Regions from separate parts of the Microbispora sp. CA-135349 genome, predicted to be linked through region 2. Evidence: riboswitches for the same ligand, from Rfam matches in the RefSeq annotation. Region 2 holds a riboswitch; each other region holds the start of a gene.

Region 1 (3,263 bases), 2.2 Mb from region 2:
CCGTCAACAGCTACCAGGTCGGCGACATGGGGTCGTTGGGCGGCGTCTTCTCCGGCGGCGACCCCGACGCGATGCTCAGCGGCCTCGCGACGCTCAACCACATCTCCGCCGAGCGTGCCGGGCGGCTCAAGGAGTACGAGAGCGCCATCAAGGACCTCAAGGACCGCCGCGACCGGAGCAAGGCGCTCTACAAGGAGGCCACCGACGTCAGGGGCGAGCTCGCCGGCGAGAAGGAGAAGGTCGACAAGCTCGTCAGGGAGCAGATGAAGCTCCTGCGCTCACTCGGGACGTTCAACCCCGGCAACCCCAACAGCCCCGGCGTCGTCTACACCGGGCCCGCGTCCGGCAACGCGCTCGCGGCTCTCCAGTTCGCCTACAAGCAGGTCGGCAAGCCGTACCGCTACGGGGGCACCGGACCGGACGGATGGGACTGCTCAGGGCTCGTGCAGGGCGCCTGGGCGGCGGCCGGGGTGACCCTGCCCCGGACCAGCTACGAGCAGTGGGCCTGGGGGGCGAGCCGCCGGGTCTCGCTGGACGAGCTCCAGCCGGGAGACCTGCTCTGGCACGCCGGGTACGGGCATGTCGGCATCTACGCCGGTGACGGCAAGGTCGTCCACGCCCCGCAGACCGGCGATGTTGTGAAGATTGTCACACTTGCCGAGTATCACGCGATCGGCGCCGTCCGCCCCTGACGTCCGCGACTTCTGTGCTTTTTGTGGCTGCTGTGACCGGATTCGCCGCTCGTTGCCAGGATTGTGAGCAGAGTCACATTTAGCCCTTTCGCCCTGCGGGTACGCTGCCGTTTCTTCTTGGTGACCTTCGTTATCTGATCTTTACGCGGCGGGAGGGCTTTGCCGAACGCGGCGGGTCCTCGGTAGCTTCTGGGCCGCGGCGAGCACGCCTCGCCGTCGCGAGCCCGGTCCGGCCGGCCGGTCGCGCAGTCATCCACCGTCATCGGCGCCCTTCACCACTCTCCCCTTCGCGGGATCCCCCCGGCGCCGGTGGCATGCCGAGTCCGTGCAGTCAGGAGGCACGGAGCCGGGGAACCATCGACCTTCACCGAAGGTCCGGGGTGAATCGGCGCGTCGCGCGCCGTAGGGCGACTTCCCCGCCCGAACCCGTCAGCTAACCCGGTAGGCGTGAGCGGAAGACCCGAGGAGAGATCCTGTCTACCACCCCCGCTAGTCTGTCCCGTCTTGCCCGAATTGCCCTTGGGGGTGCCGCTTTGACGGCATCCGTAGGGGTCGCCGGTGCGCAGCCGGCGGCGGCCGACACGGTGACGGTCACGGTCGTCAAGACGGACACAGCGGCGAAGACCGCCGCGAAGACGACCACGAAGACGGACACGAAGGCGAGCACCGGCACCACCGCTCGCAAGGCCGCCGTGAAGAAGCAGCAGACCAGGCAACGCGCCGCCAAGCGGAAGATCGGCAGGGGCGTGCTCCAGCAGGTCAAGGCCGAGCGCGCGGTCAAGGCCGCCAAGAAGCAGATCGGCGACCCCTACCGCTACGGCGCCACGGGACCGGGCGCGTTCGACTGCTCGGGCCTGGTCCAGTACGCCTGGCGCCAGGCGGGCGTACGGCTGCCGCGCACGACGTGGTCCATCCGCAGCGCGGTCAGGAAGAAGGTGTCCTGGGGTCACTTCGAGCCCGGTGACCTGATCTTCACGAGCGGCGGCGGCCACGTCGGCATGTACGTCGGGCACGGCAAGATGATCCACGCTCCGCACACCGGCACGCGGGTCCGGATCGACAAGCTGGACGCCTACCGGAGGAGCACCTTCGTCGGTGCCGTCCGTCCGGGCGTCTGACGGGCACCGGTCACCAGCCCCCTCGACCGGCGCCGTCCCTACGGCCCCGCCCACCTCGCCGAGGTGGGCGGGGCCGTGACATGTGCTGGTTAGCATGCACGGCGTGACTCCTCCATCCCCTGAAGGGGACGGTCTCCTGCCTTGTCCGGCTGAGATGTCCCCCTGCCGGATGGACCCGGCAGTCCCCTCGCCAGAGCGGACGGCTCCGCGGGCGGCGCCCGGCGAGGCCTCCGCGGTGCCCGGGAGCGTGGCGGCGCCTGCGCGGGCCGATCGGCGCCACCCCGCAGACCCGCCCCACAGGTTCCGTCTCCGCCGCACGGCGGCCGTCGCCGTCGCGCTGGCCGTGCTGCTGGCCGGGCCTGCCGCCGCGGCCCCGCCCGACCCGCTGCGTCCCCTGCTGACGCGTGCCCGCGCCGCCGTGCGGGAGCATCCGGACATGTGGACCGGCGCCTCCGTCGTCCGCGGCGAGCGCGTCGTCGTCGTCGGATCGCCCGGGTCGCTGATCGCCGGGATCGCCGCGGTGGCCGGCGAGGCGGACCGTACGGTGTCGAGGGTCTGGGGGAACCACGGCCGGGGGCACGAGGGCGCGGTTGTCCTCGTGCCGCGCACCGAGGAGCAGGCGGCCGTGCTGGCCGCGCCGGCGAAGGTGGACGATCTGGCGGCCGTCGCCACGGCCGGCCGGGTGATCGTGCAGCCGGCCGCGTTCGCCCGCCTGACCGCGACCGGCCGTCTGGTGGTCGTGACCCACGAGCTGACGCACGTCGCGACCGCCGGCCCCCGCGCCGTGCCGATGTGGCTCATGGAGGGCTTCGCCGACTATGTCGGCTATCTGGACAGCGGCCTGCCGGTCCGGACGATCGCCGCCGAGCTGGCCGCCGACGTGGCCGCGGGGAAGGCGGCGCTGCACAATCTGCCGGGGTCCGCCGACTTCGCCGCCAGGCCCGCCCAGGCGTATGAGGAGGCGTGGCTGGCCTGCCGCTACATCGCCGTCCGGTTCGGCGAGCGGAGCCTGGTCGCGCTCTACCGCGCCGCGTCGCGCGAGGAGATCGGCGCGGCCCTGCGCGAAGTGCTCGGGCTGACCGCCGAAGGCCTGACCCGCGAATGGCGGTCCTACACGCGCGAGCAGCTCGCCCCGTCCTGATCACCACAGGGCGTTTTCACAGGGCGACGGCGAGGCCGCGGCTGCGACAATGCGTTCTCGGGCGGCGCGCGGGCGGACCGCCCGGCCACGCCGGCAGCGGGGGTGAGGATGACGAAGCGGACGCTGATCATCACGAACGACTTCCCGCCCAGACCGGGCGGCATCCAGGCGTTCGTGCACGGCCTCGCCTCGCGCAGGCCGCCCGGCTCCGTGGTCGTGTACGCCCCGTGCTGGAAGGGCTGCGAGGAGTTCGACGCCCGCCAGCCGTACGAGGTGGTCCGTCATCCCTCCTCGCTGATGCTGCCGACGCGC
Region 2 (3,263 bases):
TGACGGCGACCTCGAACAGGGATGTATGGGTCTTCGGCCCGGGGAAGGCCGCCCGGTGGAACGGCCGCGCGTGGACCACCCTCTCGCTCGGCGGCTTCTCGGCGACGGACGCCGACGCGGCGGGCGCGAAGGACGTCTGGGCGGTCGCCGAGTCCTCGGCCTCGGCCAGGCACTGGAACGGGTCCTCCTGGAAGAGCGTCCGGCTGCCGGCCCGCGCCGCCGCCGTCGACGCCTTCACCGCCGGTGACGTCTGGGCGGCGGGAACCACGGGCGACCGTCCCGCGATCATGCGGTGGAACGGAAGGTCCTGGGCACTGGCGCCCACGCCCGCGATCAAGCTGCCCGCTCCCGACGCGGCTGCGGTCCTCAACGACATCGCCGTCGTGAGCCCGGCGAACGTATGGGCCGTCGGCGGCGTCACCTGGGAGGGCGCCGACGACGAGGGCGACGACGTGACCTACGGCCGCACCCTGGTCATGCACTGGAACGGCAGGTCATGGGACACCTCGATCGGCGCCGCCAACGCGCAGCCGTACACGGAGGTGGAGCCCGACGGTCAGGGCGGCGTGTGGGTCGTGCAGGGCAGCTGGAACCCCAGCTTGTGGCACGTCACGGGTTCCGGGTGGCGCGGCGCCCCGCTCCCCCATAAGGCCGGCACCGACGCCGTCCTGTTCTCGATCGCGCGCAGGCCCGGGACGGCGACGGTGTGGGGCGCGGGATTCACCGTGCCGCAGGGCGACCCCGACGACCCCTCGGCCAACGGCGCGTTCTGGCGCACGCGCTGACCGGCTCGTCCGCGGGCATGGCCGGCTCTCAGCACGGGCACGGCCGGCTCTCGGCCCGGCGCATGCCCGAACGCCGTGGAGGTCACCCTCTCACGGTGTGATGAGCGTCACAAAAAACACCCTCACCTGTGCACTGACCTGCGATTTTTCCTTTTGATCCTTTAACGCCTTTTTGCCCCCTTTGCAGCGATATGGGGCTACTTGGTAGTTTCCTTGCCCTACGGCGGCGCCCCCGTGGCGCCGCCGCGGCGAACCCGGCCCGGCCGTGTTCGGAAGAGACCATCCACAGTCACCGCCGCCATGTCCTCTCCGCCCCCCTGGGCGCCGGTGATGCCGAATCCGAGCAGCAAGGAGGCCCGGAGCCGGGGAACCAGTCGACCTTCGCCGAAGGTCTGGGGTGAATCGGCGCGCATGCGCCGTAGGGCGACTTCCCTGCCCGAATCCGTCAGCTAACCCGGTAGGCGCAAGCGGAAGACCGTAGGGAGAGATCCCCTGTCCACCAACCCCACCACTCTGCTCCGCATTGCCATCGTCACAGTCGGTAGCGCCGCGCTCACCGCCTCCGTAGCGGGCTTCGGCGCACCGCCCGCGGCCGCCGCTTCGGAGACGATGGCGGCTCCGCCCCCGGCCCCCGGGGTCATCGCACCCGAGCCCGCCGTCACGGGGGTCACCCCGAACACCAGCGCGGCTCCCGCGGCGGAGGACGCCGCGGACAAGAAGCTCACCAAGGCCGCCCTCCAGCAGAAGAAGGCCGAGCGGGCCATCAAGGTGGTGAGAAAGCACCTCGGTGACCCCTATGTGTGGGGCGCCACAGGCCCGCACGCGTTCGACTGCTCCGGGCTCGTCCAGTTCGCCTGGCGCAAGGCCGGCGTCAAACTCCCGCGTACGACGTGGTCGATGCTCAACGCCGCCAAGAGGAAGGTCTCCCTGGCGCATATCAAGCCCGGCGACCTCATCTTCACCAGCGGCGGCGGCCACGTGGGCATGTACGTGGGACACAAGAAGGTGATCAGCGCGCCGCACAGCGGCGCGGTGGTCAGCGTCGACAGGCTCAACGGCTACTGGAGGAACGGCTTCCTGACCGCCGTACGCCCCGGCGTCTGACCCGGGACGTCGTAGTGGCGTCCGGCGGAGCTGCCCTGCCGGGGCACCGTCAGGGCAGCTCCGCCTCTGCTCACCCCTGCCGCAGGTGGGCCAGCAGTCCGTCCAACGGCCGTGGCACGCGGTCGGGCTCCAGTGCCGCGACGAGTCGGCCCGAGTAGCGGATCTTGCGTCCGCCGCCTGATCCCATGAACCGGCGCAGCTGGTCGTGAGTGCTCCGCCCGCGCCATCCGGGTTGCTTCTGGAGTGTGCGGAATGAGCGGAGCTCGCCCTCGGCATCGAGGACGCGTTCCACCGTGGCGGTGCCGAGGGCGCGGATCAGCTCGTCTTCCAGGTCGGCCACGCACACGAAGAACCCGAGCGTCTCCAGATCGCTCCTGTCGAGGTCTGATCCCAGGCCGGCGCGCTCGAGGCCCCTCCGGAAGGCGCCCTCTTCACCGGCGTCGTACAGACCGGCCAGCCGGAGGTCGCGACCGGCGGGGCCGAACCTGCCGGCATATGTCCCGATGTTCGTGGCACCGCCCATCGCCACGACGGAGATGCCTTCGGCCGCGAGGTCCCGGCCGCGGCGCTCGGCCAACGTCTCGACGGCCGACTTGTCACTGATTCCCTCGACCAGGACCACAGCGCGCGTACGGTTCACGCGCTCAGCCTCGCACTCCATCTGGTGAAGTCCGTACCGGTTTTTCCTCCTCATCGGAACCCACGTTCAGCGGGAGCGGCAGCGTGGCCGGCTACGTCGAGCCCGCGTTCGCCTCAGTGCCCGCGATGATTCCGGGCTCCGCCGTGGCGGTGCCGGTGGTGCCGTCGATGGTGACGACGGTGCCGTCGCGAAGCCTGCTCGTCGCGTTCGGGATGCCGAGGACGGCGGGGATGGCGCGTTCCCGAGCGACGATCGCGGCGTGGGAGAGCACGCCTCCGGTTTCGGTGACGACGCCGGCGGCGATGCGCAGGAGCGGCGTCCACGCGGGGTCGGTGAGGGGGCAGACGAGGATGTCGCCCGGGCGCACGCGCGCGAAGTCACCGCGCCCACGGACGATTCTCACGGTGCCGGTCACGGTGCCGCGGCTGCCCGGCGTCCCGGTGAGTGTGACGGCCGGCATGTCCGAGGCGCCGGCGGGCGATGCCGGTGGTGGCGGTGCGGCGGTGACCGGCCGTGCCTGCAGAACCCAGATGCGGCCGTCGGCGATCGCCCACTCGATGTCCTGCGGTCCACCGAGCACGGCGGCGATCCGTCCGCCCAGCTCGGCCAGCCGCGTGGCGGTCACGTCGCCGAGCACCGGCCGGTTCCGGGAGCCGGTGGGCACGTCACGGAGGACGAGCCGCGTGCCGCGCCGGTCAAGGCGCCGCTGTTTGTCCGCCACGGTGCGGGTGACC
Region 3 (3,263 bases), 1.1 Mb from region 2:
CAAGGAGCGTAGGGAGGCCTACTCTCTTCTGGTAAGTAGGCACCTAAAAGTGCGTAAGTGACGCGGAGGAAAGACATGCCCACGCAGACGGCGGCCGAGCAGCGGGAAGAGGCGCGCCGGCGGTACAACGCGTACGTCGCGGCCTGCCCGTCGCGGCAGCTGCTCGACGCGCTCAGCGACAAGTGGGTGAGCCTGGCGCTCACCGCGCTCGCCGACGGCCCGCGGCGCTTCAGCGAACTGGCGAGGACGATCGCGGGCGTCAGCCAGAAGATGCTCACGCAGACGCTGCGGACGATGGAACGCGACGGCCTCGTCTCCCGCACGGTCACTCCCGCGGTGCCGGTCCGGGTCGACTACCGGCTCACGCCCCTGGGTGAAAGTCTCATGCCGCTGCTGAAAGCGATCAAGAACTGGGCCGAGGTCCACATGGAGGATGTCGAGGCGGCCCGGGAGACGTACGACCGGCGGGCCGACTCCGCACCTTGACGACCTTCGTGGCAGGCGTTTACCGTCCCTGAAGGGTGGGCCGACGAATCATCGTCGTGGGGGAGGGCGGACGATGGGTGTTCCCGAGGTCGTCTACCGAGGTGGCAATCCCGCCTCGGACCTTGACCGTGCCGGTCTCACCGAAGAGGACCTGCTTCTCCTCGCGGAGCTGGCCAAGGGTGTGACAGCCGATCGCGTGGGCCGCAGTCTCGATGTCAGCGGCCGCACCGTGCGGCGCCGGCTGCGGGGCATCTGCGACCGGATCGGCGTCGCGACCGCGATCGAGGCCGTCGCCTGGGCGGCACGCCGCCGTCTCATCTGACCGCGTTCCGCCCCACGCCCTCGCTTCGGGACGACTCCGTCGGCGACCCGGTTCCACCCCACGCCCTCGGTTCGGGACGACTCAGTCGGCGACCCGCACCGCTCCCGCGAACGGCCGCCCGGCGATCCTCGCGATGTGGATGACGTCTCCCGTGCGCGGCGCGTGGATCATGTAGCCGCCGCCGATGTAGATGCCCACGTGGTGCAGGTCGGAGTAGAAGAACACCAGGTCGCCGGGGCGAAGCTGGTCACGGGAGATGTGCGTGCCCGCCGTCCACTGGTCGCCGGTGTAGTGCGGCAGGCTGACGCCGACGGCCTGGTAGGCCGCCATGACCAGACCCGAGCAGTCGAAGGAGCCGGGCCCCTCGGCGCCCCACACGTACGGCTTGAGCTGCTGCCTGAGCGCCCAGCGCGCCGCCTGGGCCGCCTTGCCGTCGCCCACGATGGGGAACGACATCCTGCTGCGCGTCTCGCTGCCGACCGTCCGGGAGACCTGCCGGTAGAGGCTGCTCTCGGTCTTCTTGATCAACTTAGTGATCTTGTCACGCCGGGAGTCGAGGCCGGTGAGCAGTTTCTTGACCTCGGCCTGCCGGGCGGAGGCGCTCTGCCTGGCCCGCGCGGCGGCGTCCATGGCCTTGGTGACCTCCGCGACCTCCTGGCTTCCCTGCAGCTCCAGGGCGTACGTCGTGGTGGCCTGGTCCAGGTAGTCCCTGGGGTCGCCGTCGCCGCCGATGAGCGCGAGGGCGCCGCCGAGCCCGTTGGTCATGTAGGAGTGCTGTGCGAGAGCGCTCGCCTTCTGCCGGCGGACCTCCAGCTCGGCCTCGCTCTTGGCGAGGTTCTTCTTGGCGAGCTCGGCGGACCGCTCGGCCGCCTTCAGGCGCACGCGCTCGCCGTTGTACTGCTCGGTGAGGCTCTCGATCTCGGTGTAGAGGCTCTCGACCTGCTCCGTGAGCTCCTTGAGGCTCGGCTTCGGGTCGGCGGTGGCGCGGACCACCGGGGCGCCGAACGTGATCGCGGTGAGCGCGACGCCGACGAACGCCAACCGGCGGATTGCACCCGGACCGGCCGTGCCGGATCCGGACTGTCGGCCGCGGGCGTGCCTGCCCGCCGACCGTCCTCCACGCATGCGCAACCGAGCTCCTCTCCCACATGCGCCCCGGGGCGGGCCCGCGTCATCGGGACGGGACCGCTCGGCGGGGCGCTACTGAGCGCCTACCGGGTTAGCTGACGGGTTCGGGCCGGAGTAGCCCTACCTTGACGGATTCACCCCTTGACGATCTGAGATCGAACCGATCCTGATCCTGCAGTTGGGTCCCCGGCTCCCCTCCGCACGCGGTGCTTCGAAGACTCGGCGCCCGGCCGCCGTGAGCGTGCACGATGACCGGCATCGTCGCAGGACGATAGTGCACGGCGAGTTCTTGCTCAACCAGAACTCCGAAACCCGTCTACGTTTGACAACCGATTGATCACAACCGGGTCACGAGTTCGGCACTGGTACGTCCGTGTTCACCTGGGTTTGAGCGCATCTGAGTCTTTGTATTGGCTGCTGGGGCTCGCGGGAAAAATGGGACGAACCGGAACTGCTGCCGCCGAGCGGGCGGGTCGTCCGTCCGTATCCTGGCGGCTACGTACAGTCAGGCCCCATGTCGAGTGTGGCATTTGGGTATGACCGTTATCCGTGATGCCGCTGGACGCCGACGGTGAGGATCGCCCGTGGTCCGGCTAGGCTGGCCGCTCATGGAGCAGGTCGCCGCGCAGACGCCCACCGGAGAGGGCGCCACCGCCGTGACGGTGCGCCGGGCCAGGACGCCCGACGTCCGGGCCATCCGGCGCCTTGTCGACGCGTACTCGGGAGTCGGTCCCCGTCTGCTCAAGAAGAGCACGGTGACGCTGTACGAGGACGTCCAGGAGTTCTGGGTGGCCGAGATCGGCGGTCAGGTCGTCGGCTGCGGCGCGCTGCACGTGCTGTGGGAGGACCTGGCCGAGATCAGGACCGTGGCGGTGGATCCCGCGGCGCGCCGCGGGGGAATCGGCCATCAAATCGTCGCGGCGCTCATCGAGACCGCCAGGGACCTCGGTGTGCGGAGGGTCTTCTGCCTCACCTTCGCGGTCGAGTTCTTCGCCCGGCACGGTTTCAGGCCCATTCAGGGCACCCCGGTCTCCCCCGAGGTGTACGCGGAACTGCTCGCGTCGTACGACGAGGGCGTCGCCGAGTTCCTCGACTTGGAGCACGTCAAGCCGAACACGCTGGGGAACACCCGAATGCTGCTGCACCTCGATCGCCATTGATGAACGCCGGTTTGTGATCTTTGACGCCGATTGTCGGCCCCTGCAAAGGTGACTGTTGATACACCTGTCGCTACTTTTAGCAATATCAGCGTGTGCTACAGACGTGCGGCGCATGCGTCTTCGAAACGAGGTGACACGGTGAGCACCGGACAGCCGCCGTACCCCCA

Evidence for each region. Region 2 has a riboswitch for cyclic di-AMP ahead of ACQPZZ_RS03815 (C40 family peptidase). Riboswitches for the same ligand answer to the same signal wherever they lie in the genome.
Region 1: another riboswitch for cyclic di-AMP. It lies ahead of ACQPZZ_RS14135 (C40 family peptidase); the one in region 2 lies ahead of ACQPZZ_RS03815 (C40 family peptidase).
Region 3: another riboswitch for cyclic di-AMP. It lies ahead of ACQPZZ_RS38430 (NlpC/P60 family protein); the one in region 2 lies ahead of ACQPZZ_RS03815 (C40 family peptidase).

Annotation. Positions count from the first base shown of each region.
Region 1 covers NZ_CP192001.1:3,002,656-3,005,918, forward strand. The annotation lists gene ACQPZZ_RS14130 (C40 family peptidase) at 1-692, shown strand, start outside; cyclic di-AMP (ydaO/yuaA leader) riboswitch at 998-1,151, shown strand; gene ACQPZZ_RS14135 (C40 family peptidase) at 1,226-1,810, shown strand; gene ACQPZZ_RS14140 (hypothetical protein) at 2,058-2,951, shown strand; gene ACQPZZ_RS14145 (glycosyltransferase family 4 protein) at 3,060-3,263, shown strand, end outside.
Region 2 covers NZ_CP192001.1:776,435-779,697, reverse strand. The annotation lists gene ACQPZZ_RS03820 (hypothetical protein) at 1-785, shown strand, start outside; cyclic di-AMP (ydaO/yuaA leader) riboswitch at 1,107-1,264, shown strand; gene ACQPZZ_RS03815 (C40 family peptidase) at 1,395-1,889, shown strand; gene ACQPZZ_RS03810 (TOPRIM nucleotidyl transferase/hydrolase domain-containing protein) at 1,960-2,529, opposite strand; gene ACQPZZ_RS03805 (PEP/pyruvate-binding domain-containing protein) at 2,621-3,263, opposite strand, start outside.
Region 3 covers NZ_CP192001.1:8,340,481-8,343,743, reverse strand. The annotation lists gene ACQPZZ_RS38440 (winged helix-turn-helix transcriptional regulator) at 76-486, shown strand; gene ACQPZZ_RS38435 (LuxR C-terminal-related transcriptional regulator) at 560-808, shown strand; gene ACQPZZ_RS38430 (NlpC/P60 family protein) at 890-1,849, opposite strand; cyclic di-AMP (ydaO/yuaA leader) riboswitch at 2,002-2,155, opposite strand; gene ACQPZZ_RS38425 (amino-acid N-acetyltransferase) at 2,545-3,096, shown strand; gene ACQPZZ_RS38420 (RDD family protein) at 3,235-3,263, shown strand, end outside.